4 regions of the Vreelandella sp. F11 genome follow, and region 1 is predicted to be linked to each of the others. Evidence: predicted binding sites of a transcription regulator. Region 1 holds the regulator's gene; each other region holds the start of a gene.
The links. The regulator sigma-54, encoded in region 1, starts transcription at its own class of promoters, with help from an activator protein. The targets are predictions, from matches to a motif close to TGGCACNNNNNTTGCTNT.
Positions count from the first base shown of each region.

Region 2: the regulator sigma-54 is predicted to act here: its motif matches at 3,587-3,604, upstream of ACFIOZ_RS20720 (amino acid ABC transporter substrate-binding protein).
Region 3: the regulator sigma-54 is predicted to act here: its motif matches at 3,537-3,554, upstream of speB (agmatinase).
Region 4: the regulator sigma-54 is predicted to act here: its motif matches at 2,208-2,225, upstream of ACFIOZ_RS20815 (P-II family nitrogen regulator).

Region 1 is NZ_CP170448.1:1,850,091-1,855,105, reverse strand. It holds gene lptB (LPS export ABC transporter ATP-binding protein) at 1-54, shown strand, start outside; gene ACFIOZ_RS08330 (RNA polymerase factor sigma-54) at 219-1,634, shown strand; gene hpf (ribosome hibernation-promoting factor, HPF/YfiA family) at 1,733-2,041, shown strand; gene ACFIOZ_RS08320 (PTS sugar transporter subunit IIA) at 2,046-2,516, shown strand; gene rapZ (RNase adapter RapZ) at 2,608-3,540, shown strand; gene ACFIOZ_RS08310 (HPr family phosphocarrier protein) at 3,586-3,855, shown strand; gene pmbA (metalloprotease PmbA) at 3,874-5,015, opposite strand, start outside.
Region 2 is NZ_CP170448.1:4,547,169-4,552,183, reverse strand. It holds gene ACFIOZ_RS20730 (amino acid ABC transporter permease) at 74-1,174, opposite strand; gene ACFIOZ_RS20725 (amino acid ABC transporter permease) at 1,190-2,380, opposite strand; gene ACFIOZ_RS20720 (amino acid ABC transporter substrate-binding protein) at 2,479-3,504, opposite strand; gene speE (polyamine aminopropyltransferase) at 3,764-4,630, opposite strand; gene hemE (uroporphyrinogen decarboxylase) at 4,630-5,015, opposite strand, start outside.
Region 3 is NZ_CP170448.1:4,028,960-4,033,974, reverse strand. It holds gene ACFIOZ_RS18475 (ABC transporter ATP-binding protein) at 1-771, opposite strand, end outside; partial or broken gene ACFIOZ_RS18470 (TyrR/PhhR family helix-turn-helix DNA-binding protein) at 885-1,043, opposite strand; gene ACFIOZ_RS18465 (Bro-N domain-containing protein) at 1,022-1,783, opposite strand; gene ACFIOZ_RS18460 (sigma-54 interaction domain-containing protein) at 1,953-3,383, opposite strand; gene speB (agmatinase) at 3,640-4,590, shown strand; gene ACFIOZ_RS18450 (YjiH family protein) at 4,696-5,015, shown strand, end outside.
Region 4 is NZ_CP170448.1:4,566,425-4,571,439, forward strand. It holds gene glnK (P-II family nitrogen regulator) at 1-320, opposite strand, end outside; gene ACFIOZ_RS20810 (ammonium transporter) at 502-1,749, opposite strand; gene ACFIOZ_RS20815 (P-II family nitrogen regulator) at 1,794-2,132, opposite strand; gene ACFIOZ_RS20820 (accessory factor UbiK family protein) at 2,489-2,836, shown strand; gene ACFIOZ_RS20825 (TonB-dependent receptor) at 2,993-5,015, shown strand, end outside.

The DNA of each region.
Region 1 (5,015 bases):
CTCGATAATCAGAAGGTCAGAGACGTATATCTGGGTGCTGATTTTCGCCTTTAAACTAATCAACTGTGCCTACAATCACCACCTGCCCATAAACCTATTTTTTGGCTCTGTAAATAGCGCTCTGCAACAACTTTACTACCAATGGCATGCTTATTGCACTTGCACCAGGCACTCACTCGCACTAGTGTGGAGCCTTCTGATTAACGAGTGGTTCTCAGATGGTCATGAAAGCTTCTCTCCAACTGCGTATCGGCACACAGCTGACCATGACGCCCCAGTTGCAACAAGCGATTGCGCTGTTGCAACTCTCGACGCTGGATCTTCGTCAAGAAATTCAGCAGGCTCTAGATGCCAATCCCATGCTGGAGCAGGAGGATGAATTTAGTGAGCAGGCTGTCAGCGAGCCTAAGGAAGAAGAGTGGTCAGAGAGCATCCCTACGGAGCTCTCGGTAGATAGCGACTGGTCCGATACCTATCAAGATATGGGTAGCCAGGGAGGTAGCAGCAGCGAAGGCCCCGATTTTGAACGCCAAGCGGCCGGACAGAGCCTACATGGGCACCTGCTGTGGCAACTTGCCATGACCGACTTCAGCGCCCGCGAGCAGCTTGTCGCGGAGAGCCTAATCGACGCACTAGATGCAAACGGCTACCTGACTCAGCCACTTAACGATATCCGTGAAGGCCTACGAGCCCAGGGTATTGATGGGCTTAGTCAGCGGGAAGTGGAAACCACACTGCTTAAGCTGCAGCAGTTTGAGCCAACCGGCATATTTGCCCGCGACTTGCGTGAATGCCTAATGCTGCAGCTTGCCGCTCTTCCCGACGATACGCCGCTGCTGGTACCCGCCCGCCGCCTAGTGCGTCAGTTTCTTGAAGCGCTCGGCAAGGATGACATGCGCCTGCTGAAACGCCGCCTAGGGCTCGACGACGAACAGTTGGCCGATGTCATTCTACTGATTCGCAGCCTGGATCCTCGCCCAGGCAGCGCCTACGGCGACACCGACGACAGCTATGTGACCCCCGACCTAGTCGTCCGCCACGATAACGAAGGCTGGCATTTGGAGCTCAACCCTGAGGCCCTACCACGGCTGCGTATTCAGCCCGACTACGCCAGCCTGATTAAGCGTGCGGACAAAAGCGATGACAACCAGTTTCTCAAAGAGCACCTCCAGGAAGCGCGCTGGCTGATCAAGAGTCTCTCCAGCCGTAACGATACGCTGCTGCGGGTGGGTCGTGAAATCATCACCCGTCAGATTGGCTTTTTAGAGCACGGCGAAGAGGCCATGAAGCCGCTGATACTGGCAGATATCGCTGAAGCCGTTGAGATGCACGAATCGACTATCTCACGGGTAACGACGCAGAAATATATTCATACCCCACGCGGTGTATTTGAGCTCAAGTACTTTTTCTCCAGCCAAGTGAGCAGCCAGGATGGCGACAGCCACTCCAGTACCGCCATCCGCGCGCGGCTCAAAAAACTCATTCAAGAGGAGCCCCCTGGCAAACCGCTTTCTGACAGCCGCTTAGTCACGCTATTAGGCGAAGGGGGGGTGCAGGTAGCGCGTCGCACGGTGGCTAAATACCGCGAAGCCATGGGCATCCCCTCCTCCAGCGAACGGCGCCGTTTACGCTAGACCCTGATGCCGTTTAAGGGAAACTCTCGACAAGGGCTTTGCAACGCGGCAAAAAGGGTTACAATCGAAGTACAGTCCGATGGATAAGGAGTACGTCAATGCAAGTTAATATCACTGGTCATCACGTAGAACTGACTGACGCCTTGCGTGACTATGTCAACGAAAAACTTGAGCGTGTAGAGCGCCACTACGACAATATAACCACGGTGCAAGTCACCTTATCAGTGGAGAAAGAGCGCCAGCAGGCCGCCTGTACGCTGCACGCCGCAGGCGCGGATTTACATGCGGAAGCCATGGACAGTGATATGTACGCCGCTATCGATGCCCTAGCGGACAAAATCGACCGTCAACTCGTTAAACATAAGGAAAAAGCACAAGCTCGCGCCCAAGGCGCAGGCGTGCGTTAATTCAATGACGTTGGAAACCATACTCCCCCCGGAACGCGTTCTGTTTGACGTACCCGGGGGCAGCAAAAAAAGGGTGCTGGAGTTTTACAGCACCTTTATTGCCCAAAATATTCCCAGCCTGGACAGCCAAGAAGTGTTTAGCCGTTTAATCGGCCGTGAGCGCTTGGGCAGTACGGGTATTGGTAACGGTGTGGCTATCCCCCATGCGCGTAGCCCCCACTGCACAGCCCCTATCGCTGGCTTTTTAAAACTGTCAGAAGCGATTGATTTCGACGCTATCGACGGCGACCCGGTAGACCTGGTGTTTGTTCTGCTGGTGCCCGAAGAAGCAGATGACACGCACCTCTCACTGCTTGGCCAAGTAGCCACCATCATGAATGATGCGGACACACGCCAGCAACTGCGTAAAACGGCCAGTCAACGTGAACTTCTTGAGCTCATCACCGCCAAAATTCGTGAGCAATCAGCAGCCTAATCGATCTTAAAGTCTGCTTGAGGCTCATCGCGGCAGGTTTATTTTTGGCTCGCCCCCTTCAAATGCAGCATGGCCAAGGCAGAGAGACTCTATGCAACTGGTGATCATTAGCGGCCGCTCCGGGTCAGGTAAATCCATCGCTCTGCAGGCGCTGGAAGATCTTGGCTACTACGCGATTGATAACCTTCCCGCTATGTTGCTGGGATCGCTGGTGGACGAAATACGCGACCAGGGTGACCGCACCCATTTGGCGGTCAGCATTGATGCCCGTAATTTGCCAGGCGCGCTAGAGCGCCTGCCCGCTTTGTTGGAAGAGCTACGCCAGCGTAAAATCGACTTCCAGGTTATCTACCTGACCACCGATGCGCGCATACTGCTCGAGCGCTACTCCGCTACTCGGCGACGCCATCCGCTGACCCGGGATAGTGAGATGACGCTGGAAGAGGCGATCAACAAAGAAGAGGAGACGCTGGAGGATATTCGCGATCTGGCCGATCTGTTGATCGATACATCTCGTTTATCGGTGCACGATTTACGCCGTCGCATTACCGACCAGGTCGCGCATCAGCGGAGCGATAAGCTTACGCTGACACTCGAGTCGTTTGGTTACAAACGCGGCGTGCCGTTAGACGCTGACTTGGTTTTCGATGTGCGCTGCCTGCCGAACCCTTATTGGGATCCGACGCTGCGCCAGTTCACAGGTCGCGACGCTGACATTGTGGCTTTTCTAAGCAGCTACCCGATCGTTGACGCCATGAGCAATGACATTCTGGGCTGGCTGGAGCGTTGGCTACCCGCTTACCAAAATAGCCAGCGTAGCTACATGACCATCGCGATTGGCTGCACCGGTGGCCAACACCGTTCGGTTTACATGGTCGAGAAGTTAGCGGAAAAGTTGGCTCCCTGCATGGGCGAAGTACAACTGCGCCACCGCGAGCTGGGGTTACACTACACCTTAAGCAAGCAGTCAGCCGCCACCCTCGTCAGCTCTGCTCCAACTAACGAGCGACCAGAGACCTCTTAAACGCGTCTATCCATTAATGACACCACTCGGCGAAAAGGAACCAGGGTGCCAGAACGAACACTCACACTCACCAATCAACGCGGGCTACACGCTCGCGCGGCGACAAAACTGGTCAAATGCGGTCAACAGTTTTCGGCTAAAATACATGTTTACAAGCAGAATCAGGTCGCTGACGCCGCCAACATCATGTCGTTGCTGATGCTGGCAGCCCCTTGCGGTACAGAGCTGAAGATCAATGCCGAAGGCGATGATGCCGAACAGGCGCTTGAAGCGATTCAAGCGCTGTTCGACGCCCGCTTTGAGGAGGATCAGTAGCCGTATAGCTTGTGCTTGCTAGTCCCCCGCCACGGTCATGGCATCAATCAACCAGCTACCCGTGTGAACACTGCCGCGGGTATCGGTGTCATCACCAATGCCGACGAGGCCAGTGAACATCCGCTCCAGGTTACCGGCAATGGTGAACTCTTCAACGGGGTACTGCACCTTCCCGTTTTCGATCCAAAAGCCTGCGGCCCCCCGGGAGTAATCGCCGGTGACGCCGTTGACGCCCTGCCCCATCAGTTCCGTCACCCAAATCCCCCGCCCCATCTCCTGCAGCAGACTTTCGCGTGATTGCAGTGGCGCCGCCAAACGCACATTACGCGCTCCTCCGGCATTGCCAGTGGTATGCATGCCAAGGCGACGAGCACTGTAGGAAGAGAGCATATAGCTGGCAATGCGTCCCTGGTCGATAAAGCGATTATTACGCGTTTGCACGCCCTCACCATCAAACGGCGAGCTGGCCATGGCGCCAATTTCCATCGGTCGCTCTTCTAGGCTAAACCAGTCCGGAAACAGCGGTGTGCCGAGCCGGTCACACAAAAACGAGGCCTGACGGTAGAGCGCACCACCAGCCAATCCACTGAGAAGGTGACCGATTAACCCGCTGGCCAGCGAGGGGTCAAACAGCACCGGGAAGGTGCCCGTGGGTGGGCGTTTAGCGCCAAGCCTGCGCAGCGTGCGAACTGCGGCTTCGCGCCCTACCTCCGCGGGGTCACGCAGCGCCTTGGGGTCGCGGGCAGAAGTGTAGTCGTAGTCGCGCTGCATACCGCTGGCGTCTTGAGCTATCAGCATGCACGAAAGTGAGTGGCTACTGCCCTTTTGGGTACCTAAAAAGCCGTGGCTATTGGCATAAACGCGCACCCCTTCGCCACTGGAAAGAGACGCGCCATCTGACTGGGAGATACCTTCTACGTCACGCCCCGCCTGCTCACAGGCAAGCGCCAGCTCGATCGCCTCGTCCGTAGTGAGCGCCCAGGGGTAGTGCACTTTAAGATCGGGCAGCTCGGTGGCCATCAGCGCGGCATCGGCCAGCCCTGCGGCCTTATCTTCACCGGTATAGCGGGCAATCGAGAGCGCTTTCTCTACGGCGGCCTGAATCGAGGCACTACTGGCATCAGTGGAAGAAGCGCTGCCTTTACGCTGGCCCACGTAAA
Region 2 (5,015 bases), 2.1 Mb from region 1:
TACTGGTGTCAGAGGTGTTGGTGGCTGCTTGTGTCATGTTGATATCCTACTGAAAACGTAATGAGATGCGGCGTCAGTGTTTATGGCCGGTGTTTAGCTTGCGCTCTAAGTACTGGCTGTAGCGCGACATGCTGAAACAGAAAATCCAGAACACGAACGCGGCAAATACATACCCTTCTATCGAGAAGCCCAGCCAGCGCGAGTCGGAAAGCGCCGCTTGCACAATGCCCAGCAGGTCAAACAGCCCGATGATCATGACCAGGGTGGTGTCTTTAAACAGCGAGATAAAGGTGTTGACGATACCGGGAATCATCATTTTTAGCGCCTGAGGCATGACGATCAGCCCCATGCGTTTCCAATAAGTCATGCCCAGTGCCGCAGCCGCTTCATCCTGCCCTTTGGGGATCGCCTGTAAACCACCGCGTATCACTTCGGCCATGTAGGCGCTTTGGAACAGCGTAAGGCCAATCAAGGCGCGTACAAGGCGATCCACGCTAAGTTCTGACGGCAGAAACAGCGGGAGCATCACCGAGGCCATAAACAGAATGGTGATCAGTGGCACGCCGCGCCAAAACTCAATAAAGATCACGCAGAACGTTTTGACGATAGGCATGTTCGAACGTCGCCCAAGGGCGAGTACGATGCCGATAGGAAGCGCACCAATCATCCCTACGCTTGCCAGTAGCAGCGTCAGCATCAATCCGCCCCAGCGGTGGGTGGAAACCCGGGGTAGATCAAAATAGCCGCCGTGTAGCAGCACGTAGGCAATCACGGGGAAGATCAGCAGGGCAAACAGTGCCATCCAACGCTTGAACGGCAGCCGTGGAATGACCATCCAGGCAATAATGCCTGCAAACATGGCGAACACGATATTGGCGCGCCAGTACTCACTACTTGGATAGAGGCCGTACATAAATTGGGAAAAGCGTGCGTTAACGAATACCCAGCAGGCGCCCGCCCGGGTACAGTCTTCGCGGCTATCGCCTACCCAGTTGGCATCAATGAATGCCCATTGAACCGTTGGTACCACGAGTAGATACAGCACGTAGAGGCCCAACAGCGTAAAAATGCTATTGATGGGGCCATTGAACAGATTGCCACGTAGCCAGGCAATCGGGCCGATGGTGCCTTTCGGAGCCGGCTGCTGAGGTATGGTTTCTTTATTGTGAATCATGGGGTCGCCTCCGGCCTAGCGTTCGACCAGCGCAACGCGAGCGTTGAACCAGTTCATGAACATGGACACCAGCAAGCTGATGATCAAATAAACCGCCATGGTCATGGCAATTACTTCGATTGCCTGACCGGTCTGGTTGAGCGTGGTGCCGGCAAAAACCGATACCAGGTCGGGGTAGCCGATGGCGGTGGCCAGGGATGAGTTTTTAATCAGGTTCAGGTATTGGCTGGTGAGCGGCGGGATGATGACGCGCATGGCTTGTGGGATCACGACGAGGCGTAGAACCAGGTTGCGTGGCAAGCTCAATGCTTGGGCGGCTTCCGTTTGGCCGTGGGGGATGGCTTGGATGCCTGAGCGCACAATCTCCGCAATGAAGGAGGCCGTATAGATAGATAGCGCCAGCCATAGAGCCAAAAACTCAGGGATAATGGTGATGCCTCCGCCAAAGTTAAAGCCGCGAAGTACCGGCATCTCCCAGGTGACCGGTACACCGGTGGCTACTAATACCAGCAGCGGCAGGCCAAAAATAATCACCACCGACATCCAGAACACTGGCAAGCGCTTGCCGGTGGCTTCGTGGCGGCGCTTGTTCCAAATGACCAGCGCAATGCTAGCGATGATTGCCACCACAAAGGTCGCAGGAATTAGCCCAAAGCCTGACTCGAAAAGCGGTTGCGGCAGGTAGAGCCCGCGAACATTTAGGAAGATGGCTTCACCAAATGCCATGCTCTCTCTGGCGCTGGGTAGCGTCCGCAGTACTGCAAAGTACCAGAAGAAAATTTGCAGCAGCAGCGGGATGTTACGAAAGGTTTCAATATAAGCGTTGGCTAGTTTTGCGATCAGCCAGTTGGGCGATAACCGCGCGATACCGACGATAAAGCCAATAATCGAAGCGGCTAATACGCCTAGGCCGCCTACTAGTAGCGTGTTGAGCAAGCCGATTATGAAGGTGCGGCCGTAGGTGCTCTGGGAGGAGTACTCGATTAAACTTTGACCAATACCAAAGCCGGCTGTATTGCCCAGGAAGCCGAAGCCTGTCGTGATGCCGCGGGCGTTCAGGTTGGCTTGGGTATTGCCGATAATATAGATCAGGAAAGCCGCCACAACGGCGACTAAAATGAGCTGGAAAATAAGTGCGCGCTTTGCGCGGTCTCGCCAAAACGGCGGCTTTTGGCCGACGGGGCGAGCGTTAGGTCTTACAGACATGGGTGGCGTCTCCGCAATACGGAAGGTCAATCAAATGGCCCGCCCATACTCTCGGAACAGATACGTGAGAGAGGGCGGGCCGGGGTCAAGCGAGACGCTTAGCGAATCGGGGGAGCGTACTGGAAGCCACCGTCGTTCCACAGGGCGTTAACACCGCGCTCAATTTCAAGCGGAGAGTCCATACCCACGTTACGTTCAAAGCTTTCAGCGTAGTTACCAACTTGGCTAATAATGTTGTAAGCCCAGTCTGCTTCAAGGCCCATGCCTTCACCGTAGTTACCGTCTTGGCCTAGCAGGCGAGCAACATCGGGGTTTTCAGAGTTCAGCATCTCTTCTGCGTTTTCGCTGGTGACGCCGTACTCTTCGGCGTTAATCATGGCGAACAGTGACCACTTCACGATATTGAACCAAAGGTCGTCGCCTTGACGAACCACGGGGCCCAGCGGCTCTTTGGAGATCACTTCAGACAGGATCATGGACGCTTCAGGGTCGTCTAGCTGAATACGCAGTGCGGCTAGCTGAGAGGTATCAGAGGTCAGAACATCACAGCGGCCTGCTTGATAACCACCCACTGTTTGCTCAGAAGTATCAAATACGATCGGATTGAATTCCATGTCGTTAGCACGGAAGTAGTCAGCAAGGTTCAGCTCGGTAGTAGTACCCGATTGAATACAGATGGATGCACCGTCGAGCTCATCGGCACCGGTAATACCCAGGTCACGGGAAACCATGAAGCCCTGGCCGTCGTAAAAGTTAACCCCGGTGAAGTTTAGGCCCAGGGTGGTGTCACGGGTCGTTGTCCAGGTGGTGTTACGAGAAAGTACATCAACCTCACCCGACTGCAGGGCGGTAAAGCGTTCAACCGCATTGAGGGAAATGTAGTTAACCGCATCTGCATCGCCAAGAACCGCTGCCGCCACTGCACGGCAAACATCAACGTCCAGGCCTTGCCAGTTACCGTCGTCATCCGGCGCTGAGAAGCCTGGCAGACCATCACTCACACCACACTGAACGGCGCCACGCTCAATGGTATCTTCCAAGGTGTCGGCTTGCGCAGTTGCCATTCCCGCCAGGCTAAGTGAGCCAGCAGACGCCAGCAGCACTAGGTGTTTTTTATTGAACATTTAGTTTCCCTCGAAGTTCTTGAAATTGATTATTGAAATCAGTCATTGAAATAGTTGTGCATGCCGTAGCATGTAACTAAACCTAGCAAGGAAGATGCCAACAAGGGTACAGGCGTTAATTCAGCGCTTTTCAACGCTACTCAACGAATTCGAGACGAAGGTCTAGGTGCAAGAAAGGCAAGCGCCCACTCCAGCTTGCACCTTTGTGGGGCAAGTCGAAATGGGCGGTGAGGAAAAGGTGGGCAAAACGGCCGAGGGTTTACTCGGCTGCAAAGGTCTTGCGCATAAATGGTGGTAGAGCGAGGGCGCCACGGTGGGCTTCAACGCTGTAGTACTCAAGGGGCAGGCCGTGGCTGGCGGCTGCCTGCTCGCGGAACGTATTCACATCGGTGGCTTTACCCGCCAGTGTCACGCTCCACCAACCTGATGGATAAACCGGCTGCGGGAAGGGCAAAGTAGCAACACTGTCGAAACCCGCTTCAAGCATATCGTGGCGTAACTCACGAATGATCGAACCCGTGTGGTAAAGCGGTGATTCGCTCTGCTGCACCATGACGCCGCCGCTTTTCAAAATACGGTGGCAGCGCTTGAGAAAGTCGGTTTTGAACAGCCCTTCAGCAGGCCCAACCGGGTCGGTGGAGTCGATAATCAGCACATCAATGCTCTCATCCGGTGCATCGTCCACCCACTTGACGCCATCGGCGAACAGCAACTCGGCGCGGGGGTCGTTATTCGCTTCTACCAACGACGGAAAAAAGCGCTCAGACGCCTTGGTAACTTCCTCATCAATATCAATTTGGGTGACTTTCTCAACCCCGGGATGGCGCAGCACTTCTTTTAAGGTGCCGCAGTCGCCACCACCGATAATCACCACCCGCTTGGGATCTTGATGGGTGAACAGCGCCGGATGTGCAATCATCTCGTGGTAGAGGAAATTATCGCGATCGGTCAGCATCACGCAGCCATCCAGCACCATGAGGTTGCCGTAGGTCTCGGTGGCGTAGACCTCCAGATGCTGGTACTCGCTCTGCACATCCAGCAACTTTGCAGAGATCTTCAGTGAGAAGGCGCTGCCGTGGCTATCAAAGACTTCGGTAAACCACTGGTCGTCGCGTAAATCGCTCATCAATTGGCTCCTGAGTGCTGTGCGTTTGAGTGCGTTGGGATATCGCGGTGATACTGCGGGCTGAGTTCGTGCAGCGCCTCCATAAAAGCAGTGACGTTATCGGGATTGGTAAACTGGCTGATACCGTGACCCAGATTAAACACGTGGCCAGGGCCGTGGCCGTAGCTCTCCAGCACCCGAGCCACTTCGGCGCGGATAGCCGAGGGGCGAGCAAACAGCACGTTAGGATCCAGGTTCCCTTGCAGCGCTACTTTGTGACCAACACGAGCGCGCGCATCAGAAAGTTCGGTTGACCAGTCGATACCCAGCGCGTCGGCACCGGCGCAGGCGATATGCTCAAGCCACTGGCCGCCGTTTTTAGTGAACAGAATGACCGGTACGTGGC
Region 3 (5,015 bases), 2.2 Mb from region 1:
TTCAATGACAGCGCCATTCTCACCGGCCACCAATGGCAATAGATTCATCGCAGGACTACCAATAAAACTGGCGGCGAAGGCGCTGGCGGGACGGTTATAAAGTTCGTCGGGCGTACCGTCCTGCACGATTTTGCCGTGCTGCATCAGAATCACACGATCGCCCATGCTCATGGCTTCCACCTGGTCGTGGGTGACGTAAATCACCGTCATATTCAGGCGGCTTTGCAGCGCTTTGATTTCCCGGCGCATGTCGCTGCGCAGCCGGGCGTCCAGGTTGGATAGCGGTTCATCCATCAGGCAGATAGGGTGTTCGGAAATAACCGAGCGCGCCAAAGCAACCCGCTGGCGTTGGCCGCCGGAAAGCTGGGCAGGTTTGCGATCTAGGTAATCGGTTAAATCAACCAGTTCGGCCACTTTGGCTAGCCGCTCGCGCTGCTCGGCTTTGGGTACCTTGCGGCTGCGCAGGCCAAACACGATATTGTCAGCCACACTCAAATGCGGAAACAGCGCGTAGGACTGAAACACCATGCTCAGCCCACGGTCGCCGGGCGGCAGCCGCGTGACGTCGCGTTCGCCAATATGAATTTGGCCGTCGCTGGCTTCTTCCAAGCCTGCAATCATGCGAAGCGTGGTGGATTTACCGCAGCCTGAAGGGCCCAGCAGAATGACAAACTGCCCTGGGGTCACATCAAACGAGATACCATCGACAGCCGCAGAGGCGCCCCAACGTTTAGTGACGCCCTCTAAGCGTATTCGCGATTGGTTTGACATAGCACACACATCACCGGCTGTTGGTTGTTATTGGTTCAGCTTGTGTTGAAGGTGTTGCCGTTTCATGACACTTACATGGATGGTTGATGACAGCCGTTGTGTCAAGCAGAGAATCACTTGGCGACCTTAATGCCATAGCGCTGAAGCCTGCGCACCACGCTGGATTGGCTGATGCCCAGCCGCTCGGCAATGGCGTAGGTGCTGGGATGAGTGGTGCACAGCGCCTCAAGCGTTTCCCGCTTCAGCCGCGCTAGGTATTGCTTGAGGGTTTCTGTTTTTGAACTAATGTCCAGGCTTCTGAAATTACTGGCTCAGGGAACTTAGTTATCTTTTGACCATCTTCGTGAGTTTGGTAAGATTTCTGCCCCTTTTCCATGCAAATTTTTAGGCACCATCCAAAAATCATATGCTCATGTAACAAATTGATATTGTTTGATTGGCAGAAGTCATCAACTGTTCTGTAAACATGGTTAATATCAGGTAAAGAATGAGTTGAGATTATTTCACTTAACTCATCAAGGCGCCTTTCGTTCTTTTCAAATCTTTGCTTGGTTTCTCTCTCAAGCCTTTCTCGTTCATCAATTTCGTCAAGAAGAAGCATTACCGCCTTTCGAACATCAGACGACTCAGTTGAGATTGGGGGAGGGTAAGTTCCATGTTTCTGAATGGAAGGCAGTACTTCATGAAAAACCCAGCGTTGAAAATTTTTACAGGCGGGGCTGCTGTCCCGAAGAATTATCCGGAATAATCCGGGCTGCGTAATATATTGAGCGTCTTGTTGGTTTTTGCTGCCTTCAATTGAGTGGCATTCGTCGGGGTCTAGAGCGTTAATAATTGCTCTCGTCAGCCCTGCTAGTCCTTCACCTCTTCCTCCATAGGCTAGCTGGGTATTTTGATCGGCAAGAAACTTCACAACATCAGCCAGACAGAACATCACTTCATTACCATTGTGTATGGTTCTGATTTGATGGCCGCTTTCTGGATATGCCAAGATTAGGCTAGTCTCTGACATTAATATTATCCTGTGTATAAGCTTCGCTATGACCGAGAGTGGTTTGTTCTTAAGTAAACGTACCTCAATGTGTGTAGGTTGAAAAGCATACGGTTTTATCTAGGATCCACTGCGTCCTCTTCTCCGCTAATTTGAGCAAAGCGCTAATATTTGAGTTGCGAAGGCTTACCTATCTAGTTGACGTTGTAATAGTACTCAAACCATAGCGCTGAAGCCTGCGCACCACGCTGGATTGGCTGATGCCCAGTCGTTCGGCAATGGCGTAGGTGCTGGGAAGTGTGTTGCAAAGCTCTTCAAGGGTTTCACGCTCCAGCCGCGCTAGGTACTGCTTGAGGGTTTCCTGAGGTTCGAGTGCTGTTATCGGCTTTGCTGGCGAGGCGCTCGGCAAACTGGCGCGGTGCTGTTCGGCGTGAGAGAGTGCGGTGGGCTCCTCGATTTGATCGGTGGGGCTGGAAAGCCAGGCTCTTTCTAGCCAATTTTCCAGCTCGCGGACGTTACCTGGCCATTCGCTGCCCATCAAGGTCGACCAAACGCGGGTATCAAGTATTTTTTGCCGCCCATAGCGCTGGTTGAGCCGGTTTAAACACGCTTCAACCAGATCGGGGATATCCTCCCGGCGGTCACGCAGCGGCGGCAGGGTGACCGGGATCACATTGAGGCGGTAGTAAAGATCCAGACGGAAAAGTCCGGCCTCTACTTGCTTGCCCAAATCCTGGTTGGTCGCCACGACCAAGCGAAAATTGACTTTGCGTGAGCGAGTGTCACCTAGCCGGGTCAAACTACCGTCCTGAATCACCTTGAGCAGTTTGGTTTGCATTAGCAGCGGCAGCTCGCCTATTTCATCCAGAAACAGCGTACCGCCCTCGGCCTGCTCTAACAGGCCAGCTTTTCCCTGCCGCGCGGCACCGCTAAAGGCACCGGGCTGGTAGCCAAACATCTCGGACTCAAACAGATTCTCGGGTATCGCCGCACAGTTAACGTCAATAAACGGGCCATCGCAGCGCTGGCTCCAGCGATGTAGCTGTTTGGCAAAAGCGGTTTTACCCACGCCAGACTCACCCAGCATCAACACATTGGCATCTGAAGGGGCTACGCGCTTAAGCAGCAGCGCGATTTCGCGCATCACGCTGCTGCGTACCTGCAAATTGTCCAGAGCATCATCTAGCGCTTGCTCCTCCGCATCTGGGGCTGCCTGGCTGCGCTTTAAGTGTTCGCTAAAGCGTTTTTGCAGTAGGGCATATTCGTCCTGCAGTAACTGCAAGTCAGTTAAATCCCGGGAGCGGCTGATAATGCGCTCCAGCTTGCCGTCGACGAACACCGGGTAGGCTTCAGCAATCACCCGGCGGCCTGTTCCGGTTACCTGCATAAGCTGTGCGGGCCTGCGGGTGCGCATCACTTCCATGGTGATGGAGGGCTTGAGTACTCCGGCCGCTTGCAGTTGCTGCACACTGCTGGAGAGCAGCTCTTCTCTGGATACCCCGTAAACCGCTTCGGCGCCAGGGCTGATGTCCACTATCTGCCCATCGCCACTGACGATAAAGAAGTGGTCGTTTGCGGTTGCCACAATGGTCTGCAGCACGCGTTTGTCTATTTCACTCACTCGAATTCACTCATCTGATGCACCCGCGGCATTAGCCTGCTAATCGAACCATTTTTGAATTATCGATGCAGTATTGAATTGCTAGGTCGTCAATTTAATGCATTTTTGCATCAAATGGCTAGCAAAGTGCCTTTCCTGGCGGTTGTGACGACTTGGCACGCTCTGTGCAATGTCTATTGATAGGCAAGCCGCGCTCGCATTGCGATTCAATAATTTCAAATAACGTCTAGGTTCAAATAACGTCTAGGAGAGAACTATGTCGGAGTTTAATCAGCCCTTGGGTGGCAATACCATGCCGCGCTTTGCAGGCCCCGCCACCATGATGCGTCTGCCTACGCAGGAGACGGCCGAGGGTTTGGATGCGGCATTTATAGGCATTCCCATGGATATTGGCACTTCAAACCGCCCAGGTACACGGCTCGGGCCACGCCAGATCCGCGATGAGTCGCGCATGCTGCGTCCTTACAACATGGCGACGCGCGCCGCGCCCTTTGAAAGCCTGCAGGTGGCCGATATTGGCGATGTACCCATCAATACCTTCCATCTGCCGAAAAGCGTCGACATCATTACCGCCTTCTACGATGACGTGCTGAAACATAACTGTATTCCGCTGACCCTGGGCGGTGAACATACGCTCACACTGCCCATCCTTCGCGCCATGGCCAAAAAGCACGGCCCGGTGGGGCTGATCCATATCGATGCCCACGCCGATGTTAACGAGCATATGTTCGGCGAGCCAATTGCACATGGTACGCCGTTTCGTCGTGCTCAGGAGGAGGGCTTATTAGCCCATGGCAAAGTCGTGCAAATTGGCTTGCGCGGAACCGGCTATGCGGCAGAAGACTTTGACTGGTGTCGTGATCAGGGCTTCCGTGTTGTGCCTGCTGAAGAGTGCTGGTACCGCTCGCTGGCACCGCTGATGGAGCAAGTTCGCGAACAGATGGGCGATATCCCGGTGTACATCAGTTTCGATATCGACGGCCTGGATCCTTCTGTTGCCCCTGGTACCGGTACGGTGGAGATGGGTGGATTGACCTCTAGTCAAGGGCTGGAAATTGTACGCGGCGCTGCAGGCTTAAATATTGTCGGCTGTGATCTGGTCGAAGTATCTCCGCCTTATGACCCCAGTGGTAACACTGCACTAATGGGTGCCACGCTGCTGTATGAAATGCTCTGCGTACTGCCAGGTGTTAAACACAGCGAGTGATGCTGACCAAAAGAGCTATCAAAGAAATAGCGACTAAATAAAACAGTACTGACCTAACCACGCCGCCAGTCCACCTCCAATAATCACTTCCAATGGGTGAACCCTATGTCGTATAGCAACGTTAAGTCGGAACAGCCGATCCCGTCGGCACCGATACCTCCCGCGCATTTACTAAAATTTCTCTTCCCTTCCATCATTGGTGTATTGCTGTTCTTGGTGCCCTTCCAGGTCGGGGACTCTATCAATATCGGCATGGGGATGATGGCCGATGGCTTGCAAACACTGCTGGGATCCGCGTTACCCGCGATTGCAGTGGTGATTCTTTGCCTCTCGGTGGTGGTGACGCTATACGTCAAGTTAGCGAAACCCTCCTGGGCACAAAGCGGCCCCTTTCAAGATATGTTCGATGTAGGCGCGATTTGGGT
Region 4 (5,015 bases), 2.1 Mb from region 1:
GTTTCACCAGTACGGATACGGATCACCTGCTCTAGCTGCATCACAAAGATTTTGCCGTCACCGATTTTACCCGTGTTCGCCACCTGGGTGATGGCATCAATCACCTGCTCGGCCATATCGTCGTCCACGGCAACTTCCAGCTTCACCTTGGGCAGGAAGTCCACCACATACTCAGCGCCGCGATACAGCTCAGTATGCCCTTTCTGGCGACCAAAGCCTTTCACTTCCGTCACCGTAATACCTTGAACGCCGATATCGGAGAGTGACTCGCGCACATCGTCGAGCTTAAACGGCTTGATAATCGCTGTGATCAATTTCATTACCATATCCTCTAACTGGGTGGCCGTGATGGAGTCGGGTTGAACGGCTGCGTATGCGCAACCGATGACCGCTAACTACCAGCATACACCGCTATCGGCAGAGAATAAAAAAGCCTCCCACTAAGGGGAGGCCAGAAGGAGCACGCCAGCTCACTAGGTCAGCATCAAATTACTTTCTAAATTACTTTTTGACACCAAATTCGGGGTAGGCTTCAAGACCACACTCTGCGATATCGACGCCTTCATACTCTTCTTCTTCGCTAACCCGAATACCCATAATGGCTTTCAGGATTAGCCAGACCACAAGGCTTGCCAGGAAGACCCAACCAAAGATACCGGCGATACCGATGATCTGAGCACCGAATGATGCACCGTCGTTATTCAACGGTACTGCCAGCACACCCCAGATACCGACAACGCCGTGAACCGAGATCGCACCGACAGGATCATCCAGCTTCACTTTATCAAGGGTGACGATGGCTGCCACGACGATGATGCCACCAATCGCACCGATAATGGTCGCGCCTAGGGCAGTCGGAGAAAGCGGATCAGCGGTAATAGCGACTAAGCCCGCCAGCGCACCGTTCAGCGCCATGGTTAGGTCTGCTTTACGGAACCACAGTTTGGCCAGAATTAGTGCTGCAATAACACCACCTGCCGCCGCAGCGTTGGTATTCACAAACACTTGCGCCACGTTGTTTGCAGAATCGACGGCCGCCAGTTTGAGCTCGGAACCGCCATTGAAGCCGAACCAGCCCATCCACAGAATGAAGGTACCCAGCGTTGCCAGCGGCATGTTGGCACCGGGAATAGCGTGGATAGAACCATCTTTACCGTATTTGCCTTTACGGGGGCCTAGCACGATCACACCCGCTAGCGCAGCCGCCGCACCGGCAAGGTGCACAATGCCTGAACCCGCATAGTCAGAGTAGCCCACTTCAGACAACCAGCCGCCACCCCAAGTCCAGTAGCCAGACACCGGATAGATAAACGCGGTCATGACGACAGCGAAGGCCAGGAAGGCCCACAGTTTCATACGCTCAGCCACAGCACCCGACACAATCGACATGGCCGTTGCTACGAATACAACCTGGAAGAAGAAATCTGAGCGCATGGAGTAGTAAGGTGCGTCATCACCCCCAGCAGTCACTGCATCAACGCTGTTTTCCGCACCAATCAAGAAGCCCAGATTAGGCAGGAAGCCACCGGCACTGCTGGAGTACATGATGTAGTAGCCCACCAGCAAATACATGGTGCAGGCAATGGCGAACAGCGCGATATTCTTGGTCAGGATTTCAGCGGTGTTTTTAGAGCGTACTAAGCCCGCTTCTAACATGGAGAAGCCTGCCGCCATCCACATGACGAGCACACCGCAGATTAGAAAGTAGAACGTATCGAGCGCGTAGCTCAGATCAGTCAACTCATTCATTGTAAGTTCCCCGTTGAACTATAGAAATGATCCGAAAAACAGCGTTAAACGGCGTCGGCACCGCGTTCGCCAGTCCGAATCCGAATAACGTCTTCAAGCGGTGTCACAAACACCTTGCCGTCACCGATCTTGCCGCTGTTAGCCGCACTACAGATCGCATCCAATACGCTCTCTAAACGGGCGTCATCTACGGCCACTTCCACTTTTACCTTGGGTAGAAAATCGACGACGTATTCAGCGCCACGATACAACTCGGTATGCCCTTTCTGACGGCCAAAACCTTTAACTTCAGTGACCGTAATGCCCTGAACGCCGTTGTCGGCTAATGCCTCACGAACGTCGTCGAGCTTAAATGGCTTGATGATAGCGGTGATGAGTTTCATCCCGGATCTCCCCTGCTGGATAAGTCCTGCTAGATTGGTAGCGGCACAGCCGCCAGAATAAGCACCTGAACCGATAATGCGCATACTGTGCCAGCTGACCTTTTTTTCTTATAAGTCAGCCGATTACCTGACAACTAAGCGCCCTGCAGAGCTAAACCTGAGCAAAGTCGATTAATGCGCCACCGCTATTGCACCAAAAAAGAGCGCAAGCAAAAGTAGCCCGCTCCATTTCGATGCAAGCCACGCGATCAACAGGAAATTCACTCGGCGCATGCGAATTCGCCGACTGTTGCGTATCCTTACCGGTAAGCAACTTTTGAAATATTCATTTAGCGAGTTATTAAGGAGAGAGCGCGATGGTGCCTCAAGACCGCATTAGCCGACTGGCCCAGCAAATTGGCGACCGTTTACAAAACGCCTCCCAGGCGCCGGAAGATATTCAAAAGGGCGTGCAGCAAGTCGTGCGTGGCGCCTTTGATCGCCTGGAGCTGGTTTCACGGGAAGATTTCGACATTTTAATGGACGTACTGCAGCGCACTCGGTCACGGGTAGAGGCATTAGAGCGTCAGGTCGCCAACCTTGAAGCCGCCGTAGAAACGTCAACGGCCTCCACTGCCACGCCGGTGGAAGCAGAAGTGCCGCCGGTGCCCACTCCCGAGCCAGATACCGATACCGATACAGAGGAGAATAATAAGCCCGCTTAACGCTTTAACTTCTTAAGCAGCAATAGGGCAGTGGCCTATTGCTGCAATTATCAGCACTAACAATCTCAAAATAAACACGAATCACTATCGTTGACTTTATGTTTCGTGGTGATACTCTCCGCCTCCTAACTCCTCACTGTTCGCGGATTGTTCACCATGTACGCGCTGCCATTGTTAAAACCGCCTTTTCACAAGCTACCCTCTTCAACTGCTGCGCTGATTGGCACCGGCCTTTTAATGGGTTTCTCCAACAGCATTTTCGCCCAAACTACCTCCTCCGAGGCAGACGCCGGCGACACCATGGTGGTCGTGGGATCACGTACGCCCACCCAGATCAGCCAAATTCCCGGTGCGGTATGGGTCATTGACAAAGAGATGCTGCAACAACAGACCCGCAATGGTGCAGACCTCAAGACAGCATTAGGACGCCTGGTGCCAGGGCTAGATCTGGCACCGCAAGGGCGCACCAATTATGGGCAAAATATGCGCGGCCGTGGTGTACAAGTACTGATCGACGGTGTATCGCTGAATAGTTCCCGTGGCCTTTCCCGTCAGTTCGATGCCATTGATCCCTTCAATATTGAGCGTGTGGAAGTACTTTCCGGCGCCAGCAGCCTGTATGGCGGCGGCGCTACAGGGGGCTTGATCAATATTATTACCCGCAAGGGTGAAGAAGGCCTGAACTGGAGGACGGAAGCAGGCATCACCACTGGCTTCAATAACAGCGATGATATGGATCGCCGCCTCTCGCAATCGATCAGCGGTGGAAATGAGTTTGTTCAAGGCTACCTGGGCACCGCCATTGGCGATAACGGCCGCCACTATGACGGTAGCGGCCAAGAGATCTTCCCCGATATCGCCCAAACCGACCTGCAGGACAACCGCAGCATTGATGTGCTGGGCAACCTATCCTTCCGCTTAACCGACGAACAGAGCCTGGAGCTGAGTGCCCAGCTCTACCGTTCAGGCTTCGAAGGTGATCGCGGCGTTTATTTTCCCAACCTCGACGCCGCTACGCCCAACTTAAATGACGCCGAAATTCGCGACGGTTACCGCTCTCAGCGCGACCCGGAAACCGACCGAAAACTCGTTAACATTAACTATCACCACGCCAACCTGTGGGGGCAAAATTTCTACCTGCAGGCGTTTCACCGCGAGGAGGAGTCCAGTTTCCAGGCCTTTCCCTACCCTGTCGACGACGGCCTGCAGTTTCGCGCCTCGCAACAAAACACCGACTTAAGCGGCATCAAGGCGCTGTTTGAGTCACGCCTGGGTGACGACGTTTCGCTGACCTACGGCATCGATATGGATCGAGAAACCTTCGATGCCAGCCAGATGCTGTTCGACACCGACATCTCAGACACCTCTGGCGGCCTGGTTCAACAGGCATCGGGCGTTGAACCCCGTTACCCAGGCTATCAGGTGGATGGGCTGTCAGGCTTTGTGCAGGGCGACTGGCAGGCCACTCAGGCGCTCAAGCTTTCTGCCGGTGTGCGCCAGCAGCACATGGACGTCGAAGTGGATGAGTTTCAGGGGATTCCTGGCGGCGAAAATGACTACGAAGCGACCCTGTTCAATGCCAGCGCCCTCTATGATTACCGCAACGGCCACCAGAACTGGCTGCAGTTCAGCCAGGGATTCGAGCTGCCGGATCCCGCCAAATATTACGGCAAGAGCCCCGATGTGAGTGTCGCTAATAACCCCTTGTCTGCCATTGAGACGGATCAGGTAGAGCTAGGCTGGCGCTACCAAGGGGGTAACTGGACGGCCCAAACGGCGCTTTACTACGCCTGGTCGGACAAAGCAGTGGAGAACGCCGAGGATCTAAGCGTCAGCGTCGTCGATGAGAAGAAGCGCGACTTCGGACTGGAAAGCGCCGTGACCCGTTATTTCGATAATGGCCTGGAAGCCGGGGGTACTCTGCACCTGGTTCGCTCCGAGCAGGAGAACGACCAGGGCAACTGGGAGAAGCGTGACGCCCGCTATGCATCGCTCTCTTCCGCCACCGCCTTTATCGGCTGGACAGATTATGTTCGCTCGGCTCGCTTGCAAGCCAACCATAACTTCGACCTGAAGGATGATGCAGACCGGGAGATCGACGGCAATACCACCCTCGACCTATCGCTCAGCCAAGACACCGACTTTGGCACCCTAAGCCTGGGCGTGCAGAACCTGCTGG